DNA from 2 places in the Pseudoalteromonas sp. Z1A6 genome. Region 2 is predicted to be linked to the other one. Evidence: predicted binding sites of a transcription regulator. Region 2 holds the regulator's gene; the other holds the start of a gene.

Region 1 (6,764 bases), on a different contig from region 2:
GAACTTGCACAGCTAAAAGATGCCGCAATGCAGTGGCAACAAGCTCGTGAAGGCATAGAGCGAATTTTAAGATTAGAAAAAGAAATAACTTACCTCGTAAATCATATCGATATTATAAACAGTAAAGCTATTGCACAGTCTAATCAAGGGTATAGCAGCAAGTCTGTACGCTCACCACGTAACACACGCAATGTTAAGTCACGCCAACAAGTTAAACAAAATTACAGTAATAAAAAACAAACTGTAAAATTAAATAAACCTAAACATGTATTTGCTTTACAGGTAGCTTCGGTTGACTCAGAGCAAGGTGTGGCTAAAGCATGGCAAGAGCTAAATACTAAAGCAGCACCGTTGTTTAGAGACAAAATATTGACTAACGTAGAAACCGCCAAAATAAACGACAAAATGTTTTACAGGCTAAAACTTGGCTCTTACCAAAACTTTAAAAATGCAAAAGCAGACTGTGACGTATTCAAGTTATATAAACTCGATTGCATAGTAAGTAACTACACTGATAAGCCAGTAAAGCTTTAGCTCACAGTATGTAATATCAATCTGCAATAATACCTAATCAATTTGAAGGATTAGACCTGATGCTAACTTCGCTAATAATTTTTGATATACGACTGCATGAATGCAGGAGGTAGGGCAATGCAGCAGCAATTAGTGATACCAACTAAATGATGAAATTTTGCCTTGTTATCGATATGGCTTTTCTTACTTCAAGATAGACTACTTAATTAAAAAGTTGCTATAAAGTGGCGCAAAATTTGCTTTGATTTATTATCTTGGTTAGTAGAGTGCTTTTGCAATGCGGTATTTTAAGTCTTGTCATTTAATATCAGTTTTATTCTTATCTTTTTATTTATATGGATGTAGCAGCGCAACTGTAAATAACGAGAGCGTGCAGCATTCTTTAATTACTGATAAACAACTAAAAGAGTATGTTTCGCAGTGGCACTTACAGCAAGAAAGCATTGGTCGTTTAACTGCTATGGAAGATGATTTACAGCTGTTAATTATGGCGTTATCGTCTCGAAGTGAATTAACTGAAAACCCTCCTTTACTCATGCAAAATAAAACCGATATCACCTATGGTAATCAGCCTTCACAGAATTTGGAACCGACGGCACTAAATAACACTCCCGAAGTAAAAACACCAAACTTACAAAATTCAGAACTCACCTTAACAGATGAAACTAAAATTGGAGCACAGCTTGGTTGGTATTTAAAGCCAGAGCTTGTTAAAGCAAGAGTCGAAAGGCTTAAGCAATTATACCCCAGTGCATTTACTCAATTTAATTTTACTATGTTTGAACGTAAAAATAATAATATGACTTTGTATGGATTACGTGTAGGTCCATTTAAAAACGATGCTCAAGTAAGTGCGTTTTGTTATTTAGCTAATCAGCTTGATCAAGCATGTAATATTGCTGCTTTTGTCGGAAAGCCAATATAATTAATAAATTAGGCCTTTTAAACTTATATAGTATTAAAGTATTTGTACTAATAGTCGATACTAACTATAGTTGGGCAAATATTTGATAAAGCCCATTTTCTTATAAGGATTTAGCATGAAGTTTTATTTATCTGCATTAGCTGTAGCCACCGTGGTCAGCTCGTTTAGCACTTATGCTGCTACAGAGTCATTTGAAGCGAAAGTAACGGTACAAAATGCTGTAGTACTCACAAAAGATAACGATTTAAATTTTGGTACTATTCGTGCTATTTCAGATCCTACAGGCAATCTGCAAGCTACGCTTACAATTAATCCTGATCCTGATGCAACTAATGTTACCTCGCAAGACGACGCTGCTGGTAATGTGGCAACTATATCAATAATTGAAGGTGGTGAAGCGGGTGCTTTTAGTGTGTCAGATGTAGTACCAAATTCTATTTTAACCATTAGCGACCCAGTAAATACTTTAGTACAACCTTTAGCTGGTCAAGGGTTAAATGAACCTGATTTTACTGTAGGTACTTGGACTTACTTTATAACGAGCGGTACTAATGCTGGTGGATTATATACAAGTGCTACGCCCAACCTACAAGCTGGCGTTGATGGCGCTGTATCATTTAATATAGGCGCGACTCTTTCTACTTCATCAAACGCATCAAGTGTGGATTACCCTGATGGTGAGTATTCTGGTAGCTTTAATATTGAAGTGTCATATTAATTAGTGTTTAAACAAACAATGCGCTTTTTGTATGTTTCTGCTTGGCTTTCGTTAATGTTTAGCGAGCAAGCCTATAGCGCAAGCATACAACAAGAAGCGCTTAATTTTGGCACTTTAGTTATCCCTCAAAATAATACTTTAAGCTCTATAACCATTAGCCATGAAGGTGAAACAACCACATTTGGTAATATTTACGTATTAACTGAGGGGAATCCCGCAGAACTTTTATTTACCGATTTACCTCCCCTTACTCAAATATCGTTTAACAAAACGAGTGACTCTACATTGCAAAGTGAAGCGCTAGGAGCTAATAGTGCCAAGTTTTCGGTTGTATTAGTGGATTTACCAAGAACGCAAACTAGCGATGAGTTTGGAGAGCTTTTACTCAAAGTAGGTGGCCGTTTAATAACGACAGGGACTAGCCAAAGTTACTTAGATGGTAGTTTTATTACTGACACCCAATTAGAAATTACGATTGATTACTAAAGGAAAAACATGCTTTATAAAGTTGTAGTGCTGCTCGCACTGAGTGTATGTATTTTAGGAAAAAATGCATACGCAAATTTACTTATCTCTCCAACCCGTATTAGTTTTGATGAACGTCAACGAACCGCTAAAGTTACCGTAATTAATGCGGGTGATGAATATCAAACATATCGTGTTTTATGGAGTGAGAAGCAAGCGCAACCTAGCGGTGGCTACATACAGTTGGCAGAGGCTACAAGCGAAAGTTTAAGTTCAATGGCACGTTTGTCACCAAAACAAATGCGTTTAGCACCTGGTGAAAAACAAACAGTAAAAATAGCAATACGTAAACCTAAAGGCCTAGCTTCTGGTGAGTACCGCTCTCATCTTCTATTTCAAGCATTGCCTGGTGAAAATACTAATAAAACAAGCTCAATAAAAGTTAATATGATTATGAGCTACAGTATACCTATTTTGTTACGTAAAGACATTAAACAGCCAGTAGTTGCCATAGAACAAGCTAAGCTAGTGCTAAATGAAAGCAATCAACGTCCTCAGTTTTTATTGAATATAAAACGAGAAGGTAAGTTTAGTAGCTACGGTAAATTAAGTGCTTACTTTGTTGATAGTAATAACGAGCAAGTTAAAATTGCAGAAATTGGTAATTTAAGTATTTATCCAGAAGTAGATAATGCGTTTGTAACCCTTAGTTTATTTAGTGACAAAAATTTAGATAAAGCAGGAAAAGTCATTTTTAAATATGAAGGCAGTCAAGAATATAAAGACCTTACATTTGCACAATACACTCTGCCTTTAACCTCACAATCACTTAATGTTTTAACAGTGAATGACGCTAAATAATTTATTGTATGCACTATTACTAAGCATAAGTAGTTTGCTTAGTAATAGTGTAATAGCTAATCCTTCCGTGGAGGATGCTTTAACAACACTACGCGCAATTGAACTAAAGCTAACTAAGCCCGTTGAAGTAATTGATTATAAAAACAAAGAAAATCAGCAACAGCGAATCGCCACAGGCGAGTTATTAATACTTTCGCTTTATTTAAACTCATACTACTTAGGTGAAGTTGCAGCAATTAAAAGCGAGCAAAGTGTACAAGTTAGTTTAAGCGACTTATTTGATATTCTACAATTTGCAATGAATGTTGATGCTAGCAATCGAATTGCTCAAGGTGTTGGAGCAAATCAACAACCTCTTTTTCTAAATGCAGCGGTTACACCCGCTGTATTTACTAGTCCTACACAGAGCTACTTATTAGCAAAAAATCAAATTACCATTGAAGATGATATTTATGTAGATATTCAAAGTTTACATAATGCTTTAAATCTAGAGTTTAATATTGATTACCCAGATTTAGAATTACTTATAAGCTCAGATAGCCCCTTACCGGTTGAACAACAAAGATACAGACAGTCGCGCAACCTTAAATCACCTAACAAAAGATCGCCACCTACGCTGCCATGGAAAGCTAGCCCATATAAAGCGCTATCTTCTCCGGTTGCCGACTTACAACTAAATTTTACCGCGAGCGATGATAGACATTCTACGAACTATTCACTTTTAGGCACTCAAGACTTTGCGTATTTATCTGCAGAGTATTTTTTGTCTGGACGAAGTACTGACTTACTTACCAACTCTAGGTTAACGTTTACAAAGCAAAACTTAGACAAAGAAATAAAAAACAGCTTCATGCCTACTGAAATATCTTTTGGTGATGTTATCGCCACGCAAGTTGGCAATAGCTACAGTAGTCAGTATGCCCGAGGTGTTAAAGTTTCTAATAATGTAACCAATAGAAAAATAGTCAATAATCAAGTTAACTTAAGCGGTGCTATACAGCCAGGTTGGGATGTAGAACTGTACCGTAATGAAATATTAATAGACCAGCAGCTTAGCCTCGCAGATGGGCGTTATATTTTTGATAATATAAACCTATTATTCGGAGCTAATAATTTTGAGCTTATTTTTTATGGGCCTCAAGGTCAAGTTGAGCGTAAAAGTGATTATTACTTTGTGGACGGAAATCAACTTAAGCAGGGACAAGGTAACTATGAATTGTCGGTTACTGAACAAGGCAAGCAATTACTAAATAACAATGTTTCAAGCTCGCAGGGGCAGGGTTGGCAAATTGCGGGTAGATATGAGCAAGGGCTTACAGATAATATATCTGTATACACTGCTACATCAGGTCAAAAAAACACAGATGACGATTTACTTAAGTATGCATTTGGTACCAACATAAGCTTATTTGACCGATTATTATTAAATGCGAATGTTGAAAAAAATAATAACAATGAACAAGAATTTGAATTTACAGCCCGAACTCAAATTGCCGAACAATCACTACTTTTTAGCGCTACAAATCGTACAGACGAACAGCAGCAAGATTTTAACAGCTACCAAATAAATTTAGCTGGTGGGCTAATGAATAATACCTATGGACGCCTTTCTTATCAAAATAACATCCTATATGACGATAGTGATACTAGAGGGCGCTTTAAACAAGTACGCAACCAGTTCAACTACTCATACTCAGGATTTGCACTAAGTAACCAATTGCTGTGGCAACAAGACGATAGCTCTAAGAGTAATTTTGGAACAACACGTTTTCAAAAGCGCTTTGGGAGAACCTACACAAGGTTTGGTATAGATTATAGTATATCGCCAGTAAGTGAGCTTGTTAGTTACGAGGCTGAGTTTAGCCGCAACTTGGGCCGAGATTTACAAGCGGAACTTACTTTAACTGATTCACTTCGTAATAATATTCAATCGGCCGAATTAGGGCTCAATTGGCAAAGCGACAAGTTTAGTTTAACGAGTAACTTAAACTACAACAGTAACGATGATTGGCGGCTCGGCATTTATAGCCGTTTTAGCTTAGGTTTTGATGTTGAACATAATACATATTTTGTCTCTAAGCGCACCTTAACTAACACGGGTAGCTTAATGTTACGCGTATTTTTAGATCAAAATAATAACGGTATTATGGATGATGATGAGCACGGCGTTGCCGGCGTAAAAGTAAAAGGCGTTCACAATTATCGTCAAGCAATTACAGACGAACACGGCGTTGCGCTATTAACTTCAATGCCAGCAAATCGTACAACAGATATAATACTGGATAGAAATAGTTTTGAAGATCCGTTTTTAATACCAGCTAATGAGGGTTTTTCTATTACACCAAGGGCTGGTTTTGTAGAGTATATGGACTTCGCATTAAATAATGCCAGTGAAGTAGAGGGAGTTGTTTATCAACAAAAAGGTGATACAACACAGATCCAACCCTTTGCAAATATAGCGCTGTTGAATGAGAAAGGGGATCAAGTTGCACAAACTCAAGCAGCATATGATGGCTATTACTTATTTACAGACCTTAAACCGGGGCAGTATAAAGCAGTAATTGATGATGAATATAAACAACGCAAGCAGCTAAAAAACACTCAAAATATAACAGTTAATTTATCGCCTCAAGGAGATGGAGTAATGGGCGTTGATTTAACATTAAAGGCGCTCAGTGCAACAACTGGAAGCATTGCCAATGCAGGAAGTTTTAGTTCGTTAAATATCTTAAAAATTTATTACCGTTTAATAGCACCACGAATAGAGCAGCAAGAAGCTTTTTATATGCATGATAAAGCTAAAAATAAATTTATTTTAGCCTTAGCGTACGCAACAAACAGTTCGCCAGAGCTTATTTCTGTATGCGACTCAGTAAAAGCGCAAGGATTAAAGTGTGTTGTTGAAACACATAAAATACTCCATTAAAGGAATTAGGATGAAAAGAGTTCAATGTATATTTTTAATCAGTGCAATGTTGCTAAGTTATGGTTGTGCGAATAATAAAGCAATTGATGGTAGTGCTACTCAGACCAACGTAACTGACGAAAAAAGCTACGTAAAAATAACAAAGCAAGAACTTGAAACTTTAAAAACAAGCTCCCAGCAGTGGCAAAATATGAAGCCAGAACTTGCGCGTTTATTACTTATTGAAGACGACTTAAGCTTACTAATATCGCAACTCAATACAATTGCAAAAGAAAATGAGCAGAAAAATGCACCAGTAATAAAAGCAGAAATCGTTAATACCAACACAATTAATC
Region 2 (6,764 bases):
ACAAAAAAAGCAAACATAATGGTCATGTAATCGGCATACGATACAAGCCAACGCTCTGTATGTTGATTTTTTGGAGCAGAGTGACGAAGTCGTCGGCGTAGCATGTTATTCGTCCACTAAATTAGGACGCTCTACACGGTAGGCTTCAAGCTTTAATTCTATATTTACTGGGCTTTCGCCAACGCTTATTGCAATCACACCTTCGGCAAGCATTTCATGGTAAAGCATTTTTTGCTCTACACGCTGTTTTAACTTATTTGCCATAGGTAAAAACAATAAATTAGCTAAACCAACACCATAAATGGTCGCGATAAATGCCGTTGCAACGCCTGCACCAAGCATTTGTGGATCGGTAATAAACGACATTGCCTGTATTAAACCAAGCACAGCACCTAAAATACCAATGGTAGGACTGTAGCCCCCCATCGCTTCATAAACACGCGCAGCTTCAAGTAAACGATCGCGTTCTAGCAGTAAATCAATTTCAAGCGTGTCACGTATTTTTTGCTCTGAGCAGCCATCTACAAGCAAGCTTAAACCTTTTGCTGCATATGCATCTGGGTGAGCTAGCGCTTCGTTTTCAAGCGCTAAGTAACCTTCTTGACGTGCCTTATGAGACCATCGCTTAACTTGCTCTATTGCATCTTCAATATCATATTGTGGCGCAACAAAAACCCAAGAGCTCATATTTAGCATTTTTTTAAAGGTACTTGCTGATGTTTGTAACATAACAGCGCCAAGCGTGCCGCCTAATACAATAATAAGGGCAGGACCATTAAATAAAGCAGAAACAACGCCGCCTTCTAAAGAGTAACCTAGACCTATTGCACCCAGTGCTACAAATAGTCCAAATATTGAGAGTTTATCCACAACCTACCTCTCTCTTGATACGTGCTGCAACATCGCTTAATGCTAAGCTTTCACTCGAAAGCCCCGCATTAGCAATGGCTTGAGGCATTCCATAAACAACACAGCTTTTCTCATCCTGTGCCCAAATAGTTGCACCCGTTTGCTTTAACATTCTTGCACCGTCACGTCCATCAGCGCCCATGCCTGTTAAAACAATAGCAAGCACATCGCCTTGATACGTTTTTGCTGCACTGGCAAACGTTACATCTACACTCGGTTTATAACTTATTCTCTCGCTATGATCTTCAAATACGCGCAGTGTTCTATTTGCACCACGCCCTTCTACCATCATCTGCTGTCCGCCAGGCGCTAGATAAGCCGTTCCTGGTTGTAAGCGGTCACCTTGTTGCGCTTCTTTCACTTTTATTTGGCACAGACCATTTAAGCGTGCTGCGAAAGCAGGTGTAAAAGCCGCAGGCATATGCTGAATAAGTAAAATAGGGTGAGGGAAATTAGCTGGCAATTGAGTCAGTATAGTTTGTAGTGCAACAGGGCCACCTGTAGAAGTGCCAATAGCCACAAGCTGGTATTGCTTTCCACTTGCTCGCATTGAGGCAATATTTGAACCTGACGATGTTGTAGGGGCTGCTCTTTGAAAGCTTCTATCGGGTTGTTTTATCGAAGGCGTTAGTGTGTTTGTTCTTTGCGAAAGTGAGCTTGTTATCGGTTTAGTTGATATTACTGGCTTAGGTGGTGTTGCAGCCTTAAACGTTCGCGGTAAACGTCTTCGCCCTATATCTTTCACTTTATTTTGTAAAAGCTTTATAGCGTCTTCATTATTGCGAGCGATGTCTTCAAATTTTTTCGGTAAAAAATCCATTGCTCCAGCATCTAGCGCATCAAACGTTGCTGTTGCGCCATCACGTGTTAGTGATGAAAACATTAAGATAGGCGTTGGATTACTCGCCATTATCTCTTTAACTGCGCTAATACCATCAAGCACAGGCATTTCGACATCCATAGTGATCATATCTGGACGTAGCTGAGCTGCTTTTTCAACAGCTTCTCTGCCATTCACAGCAAAGCCTATAACTTGTATGTCGCTATCTTGCTCAAGAATTTCGCTTACCCTGCGGCGAAAAAAGCTTGAATCATCAACAACTAAAACTTTAACGGCCATTTAGCTCTCTTATTAAATTTATGCGTAGGTATATATTAAATATATACCTACTTTATTATTAGCCTGCGTAATGTTTTAACATGTTTGGAACGTCTAAAATCAGTGCAATGCCACCATCCGAAGTTATTGTAGCACCCGCCATACCTGGTGTTCCTTGAAGTAACGCATCAAGCGGCTTAATCACTACTTCTTCTTGGCCAATTAATGAGTCAACAACAAAACCAATTTGCTGCGTACCAATTTGCACAATAACTACATGGCCTTTTGCTTTTCGCTGTGAACGATCTGAGCCTTTAACTAACCAGTGCTCGAGGTAGAATAACGGTATTGCCTTTTTACGCACAATAATTGTTAATTGCCCATCAACCACATTTGTTTTCGTTAAATCTAAGTTGAATATTTCACTAACACCTGCAAGTGGTAACGCAAATGTTTGTGCGCCAACAATTACCATTAAGGTCGGTAATATGGCTAAGGTAAGTGGTACTTTTATCTCTAAAATAGTACCTACACCTAACTCAGATTGAATACTTACAGAGCCGTTTAATTGGGTGATTTTAGTTTTCACCACATCCATTCCAACACCACGACCTGAAATATCAGATATCTCTTCTTTTGTAGAAAAGCCAGGTGCAAAAATTAGGTTGTATGCTTCAGTGTCAGAAAGTCGACTCGCTTGATCGTGATCGAGCACGCCTTTACTAATTGCTATTTTTTTCAGTTTCTCAGCATCCATACCAGCGCCATCATCTTTAATGGTCAACAAAATATGGTCGCCTTCCTGAGACGCTGATAAAGTAACATTACCTGTTCTAGGCTTACCGGCAGCCTCACGAACAGCTGGCATTTCAATACCGTGGTCAACTGAGTTTCGAACTAAATGCACAAGCGGATCGGCTAGTGCTTCCACTAAGTTTTTATCTAAATCGGTTTCTTCACCTACAAGTTGTAAGTCAATGTCTTTGTTTAAGCTGCGTGCTAAATCGCGTACTACGCGAGGGAAACGACCAAATACCTTTTTAATTGGTTGCATTCGCGTTTGCATAACCGCGCCTTGAATATCAGCAGTCACTACATCTAAGTTAGAGATTGCTTTACCCATTGCTTCACTGTCTGAATTGGTCGCTAAACTAACCAAACGATTTCGCACAAGTACTAACTCACCAACCATATTCATAATTTGGTCAAGTCGTTTTGTATCTACGCGAACTGTCGTCTCTGCTGCTGGTGGCGCTGATTTTTTGGGCGTTGCTGGCGCTGCTTTAGCAACCGGTTTTTCTACCGGTTTAGAAGCGGGTGCTTTTACAGGTTCTGGTTTTTTTACAGGCACACTCGCTTTTGCAGCTGGTTTAGCTGGGATATTGGGCTGTTTCACAGCTGGAGTGCTTTCTATTGATTTAGGTGCAGTGCCTTTACCATGAAGTTCATCAAGAAGCGCTTCAAATTCATCATCACTAATTTCATCATCTGATGAATTAGCAGTATTTGACGCTGGTTTAGCTGGTTCTACAGGTGCTTTAACTACACTACTTTGCTCAGGTGCTTTACTCGCAACCTCACCAAAACTGCCAACTCCATGTAACTCGTCTAATAAGCTGTCAAATTCATCATCAGTAATATCACCATTAAAATCACTACTACTTGCTACTGGCTTTTCAACTGCAGGACCTTGTCCTTTACCGTGTAGTTCATCAAGTAAGTTTTCAAATTCATCTTCAGTGATTTCGTTTATTTCAGCATCACTAACCGAAGGAGTTCCGCTAAACATTTCATCAAATGCAAATGGATCTTCCTCATCAGCTATTGGCGTATCAACTACTTCATCAAGAGGTTGTTCAACGTCAGTTTCTGAAGCGACTCCGTTAAGCTCGGCTTCTGTTGGAGGTAGGCCCAAAATGTGGAGGGTTTGAAGTAACTCAGGATCTGCTGGTTCTGGCTTATCCCTATTTTGGATAGTCGCGAACATTTCATTAATGGTGTCGAGCGCTTGTAAAATAACATCCATTAACTCTGAATTGACCGTTCGCACGCCTTGACGTAGTAAATCAAATACGTTTTCAGCGCCGTGGCAAGCATCAACAAGTTCTGTCATAGCTAAAAAGCCTGCACCACCTTTTACAGTGTGAAAGCCTCTAAATATGGCATTTAGTAACTCGGTATCTTCTGGATTATTTTCCAGTTCAACTAACTGTTCAGATAAAAGCTCTAGGATTTCTCCTGCCTCTACAAGAAAGTCTTGTAAAATATCTTCATCGACTTCAAACATGCAGTTACTCTCCTCTTAGAAGCCCAAACTTGATAAAAGATCATCGACTTCATCTTGATCAGATACAACATCATTACGCGATTCTTTATCAATAATAGGGCCTTCAGGACCTGCTAAAGTTTGTGTGGCAACTGGTTCTTTTATTTTTTGTTGTTCTACTTTATTCGCTGTGTTGTCACTGTCATCTCGTTCAGCAAACGCTGTTAAAAGATGAAGTAAGCTTTCTTCTACTTCTCTAACAAGTTCTATAACACGGCGAATAACTTGACCTGTTAAGTCTTGATAGTCTTGAGCCATTAGTACATTTGTCATTAAGCTTTGAAGCTCATCCGTTTTATGATGAGAGTTATTCATAAACTCATCGATACTATGGCAAAGTTGTTTAAACTCACCAAGCTCAATCTCCCGGCTCATTAAACGATCCCATGTCGGTTTGATATGAGATATTTCATCTGCAAGTTGCTGAGCTATAGGTAAACTAGCCTCAACAGCATCCATTGTTTTATTAGCCGCATTTTCTGTCATTTCTATAACATAATTAAGCCGCTTTTTAGCATCTGGAATCGCATCTGTCGTTATGTTAGTTAAGCGAGTATCAAGCTCAAAGCTTTTAAGTGCTTCGTGCAGTTGACGAGTCAACTTCCCAACTTCAGCAAATAATTTAGACTGCTCTTGCGAAGCTGTCTCTAAAATCAACTGATTAGCTTTATCTTGCTCATCGTTTTCTAAATAAATGACGAGTTGACGAGCTTGTTCTAACGTTATTTGAGGCGCAGCTGGTGCTGACATAAGCCTCTCCCCCATCATTAGCCTAAGCGTTCAAATACTTTTTCTAATTTAGTTTTTAATGTTCCAGCCGTAAATGGCTTAACAATATAACCATTAACGCCAGCTTGCGCTGCAGCAATTATTTGTTCTTTTTTAGCTTCTGCCGTTACCATCAATACAGGGATATGTTTTAACTTATCATCTGCACGAATTGCTCTTAGAAGGTCAATACCTTGCATTCCCGGCATATTCCAATCTGTAACCACAAAATCAAATACTTGATTTTGTAACATAGGCAGAGCTGTAGACCCGTCATCAGCTTCTTGAACGTTAGTGAAACCTAAGTCACGTAATAGGTTTTTTATAATTCGTCTCATCGTTGAAAAATCATCAACTACAAGAATTTTCATGTTTTTATCCAAAACATCCCCCAGTGAGGTATTAACCTTAGTTTACTTACTACTAGTTTATCCAGTCATTGATTTTAGCTTTAAGCTTAATCATCGCCTGACCATGTATCTGACTTACACGCGATTCACTTACATCGAGTATATGTCCTATTTCTTTTAAATTCATTTCATCGTTATAGTATAAAGAAAGTACCATTGCATCACGCTCTGGTAATGACTTTATTGCATTTAGCAAAGACTCATTAAACCGATCATTTTTAACATTATTAAAAGGTTTGTCTAGCGCTAAATCTTGGCCTACGGGAGTAATAACATCCTCATCTACACCAAGGTCTTCTATACCTAATACTTTACTGGTATTAACATCATTTAAAATATGATGGTACTCATTGAGTGAAATTTCAAGTTTTTCAGCAACTTCTGTATCTGTTGGTTCGCGATTCAGACTGCTTTCGAGCCCAGTAATTGCTTCTGCAACTTGTCGGCTTTTACGGTGTACTGAACGAGGAGCCCAATCACCACGGCGCATTTCATCAAGCATAGCCCCGCGAATACGAATACCGGCGAAGGTTTCAAAGCTTGCGCCTTTTGTTGCATCAAAGTTTTTTGAAGCTTCTATTAAACCTATCATTCCTGATTGAATTAAATCATCAAGCTGAACGCTAGGTGGTAATCGAGCAATTAGATGACATGCCACTTTTTTAACAAGTGATGCATGTTTCTCAACAATCACATTTAAGTTTTGTGTTGATTGATATCCCATAGCTCTATTCACCAATGTTGTCATAATTAGCCGTTTACTAGTTTCTCAATGAAAAACTCTAAATGCCCAGATGGTTGATTTGGTATTGGCCATTTAACTGCTTTTGTCGCCAGCGCTTTAAACGCGAGAGCGGCTGGCGAACTTGGAAAGAGCTCAACAATCACCTTTTGGCGACGTGTTGCTTTGCGCATATTTTCGTCATAAGGAACCGTTGCTACTAGCTCCATTGAAACATCTAAAAAGCGATCGGTAACTTTAGATAGTTTTGCAAACAATTCAGTGCCTTCACGCATACTGCGGACCATATTGGCAACAATTTTGAACTTATAAACACCGTGCTCGCGGCTTAATACTTTAATAAGTGCGTAAGCATCGGTTATTGATGTTGGTTCATCGCACACTACAACCATTACATCTTGTGCTGCTCGTGAGAAGCTTAGCACCATGTCTGAAATACCAGCGGCTGTATCTACAATTAAAATATCAAATTCGGTATTCAATTCGCTAAATGCACGAATTAGCCCGGCA

What was found. Region 2 encodes FliA, which starts transcription of late flagellar genes. Its sites were predicted from a motif close to CTAAAGNTNNNNNNNNNNNNGCCGATA; they were not measured.
Region 1: the regulator FliA is predicted to act here: its motif matches at 1,493-1,519, upstream of GQR46_RS09235 (DUF4402 domain-containing protein).

The regions. Positions count from the first base shown of each region.
Region 1 covers NZ_WTKW01000115.1:710-7,473, forward strand. The annotation lists gene GQR46_RS09225 (SPOR domain-containing protein) at 1-534, shown strand, start outside; gene GQR46_RS09230 (SPOR domain-containing protein) at 905-1,459, shown strand; gene GQR46_RS09235 (DUF4402 domain-containing protein) at 1,575-2,177, shown strand; gene GQR46_RS09240 (DUF4402 domain-containing protein) at 2,181-2,663, shown strand; gene GQR46_RS09245 (fimbria/pilus periplasmic chaperone) at 2,673-3,503, shown strand; gene GQR46_RS09250 (hypothetical protein) at 3,571-6,429, shown strand; gene GQR46_RS09255 (SPOR domain-containing protein) at 6,440-6,764, shown strand, end outside.
Region 2 covers NZ_WTKW01000012.1:14,028-20,791, forward strand. The annotation lists gene GQR46_RS01510 (flagellar motor protein MotB) at 1-104, opposite strand, end outside; gene GQR46_RS01515 (flagellar motor protein) at 106-870, opposite strand; gene GQR46_RS01520 (chemotaxis response regulator protein-glutamate methylesterase) at 863-2,029, opposite strand; gene GQR46_RS01525 (chemotaxis protein CheA) at 2,088-4,295, opposite strand; gene GQR46_RS01530 (protein phosphatase CheZ) at 4,311-5,084, opposite strand; gene cheY (chemotaxis response regulator CheY) at 5,102-5,485, opposite strand; gene GQR46_RS01540 (RNA polymerase sigma factor FliA) at 5,526-6,236, opposite strand; gene GQR46_RS01545 (MinD/ParA family protein) at 6,263-6,764, opposite strand, start outside.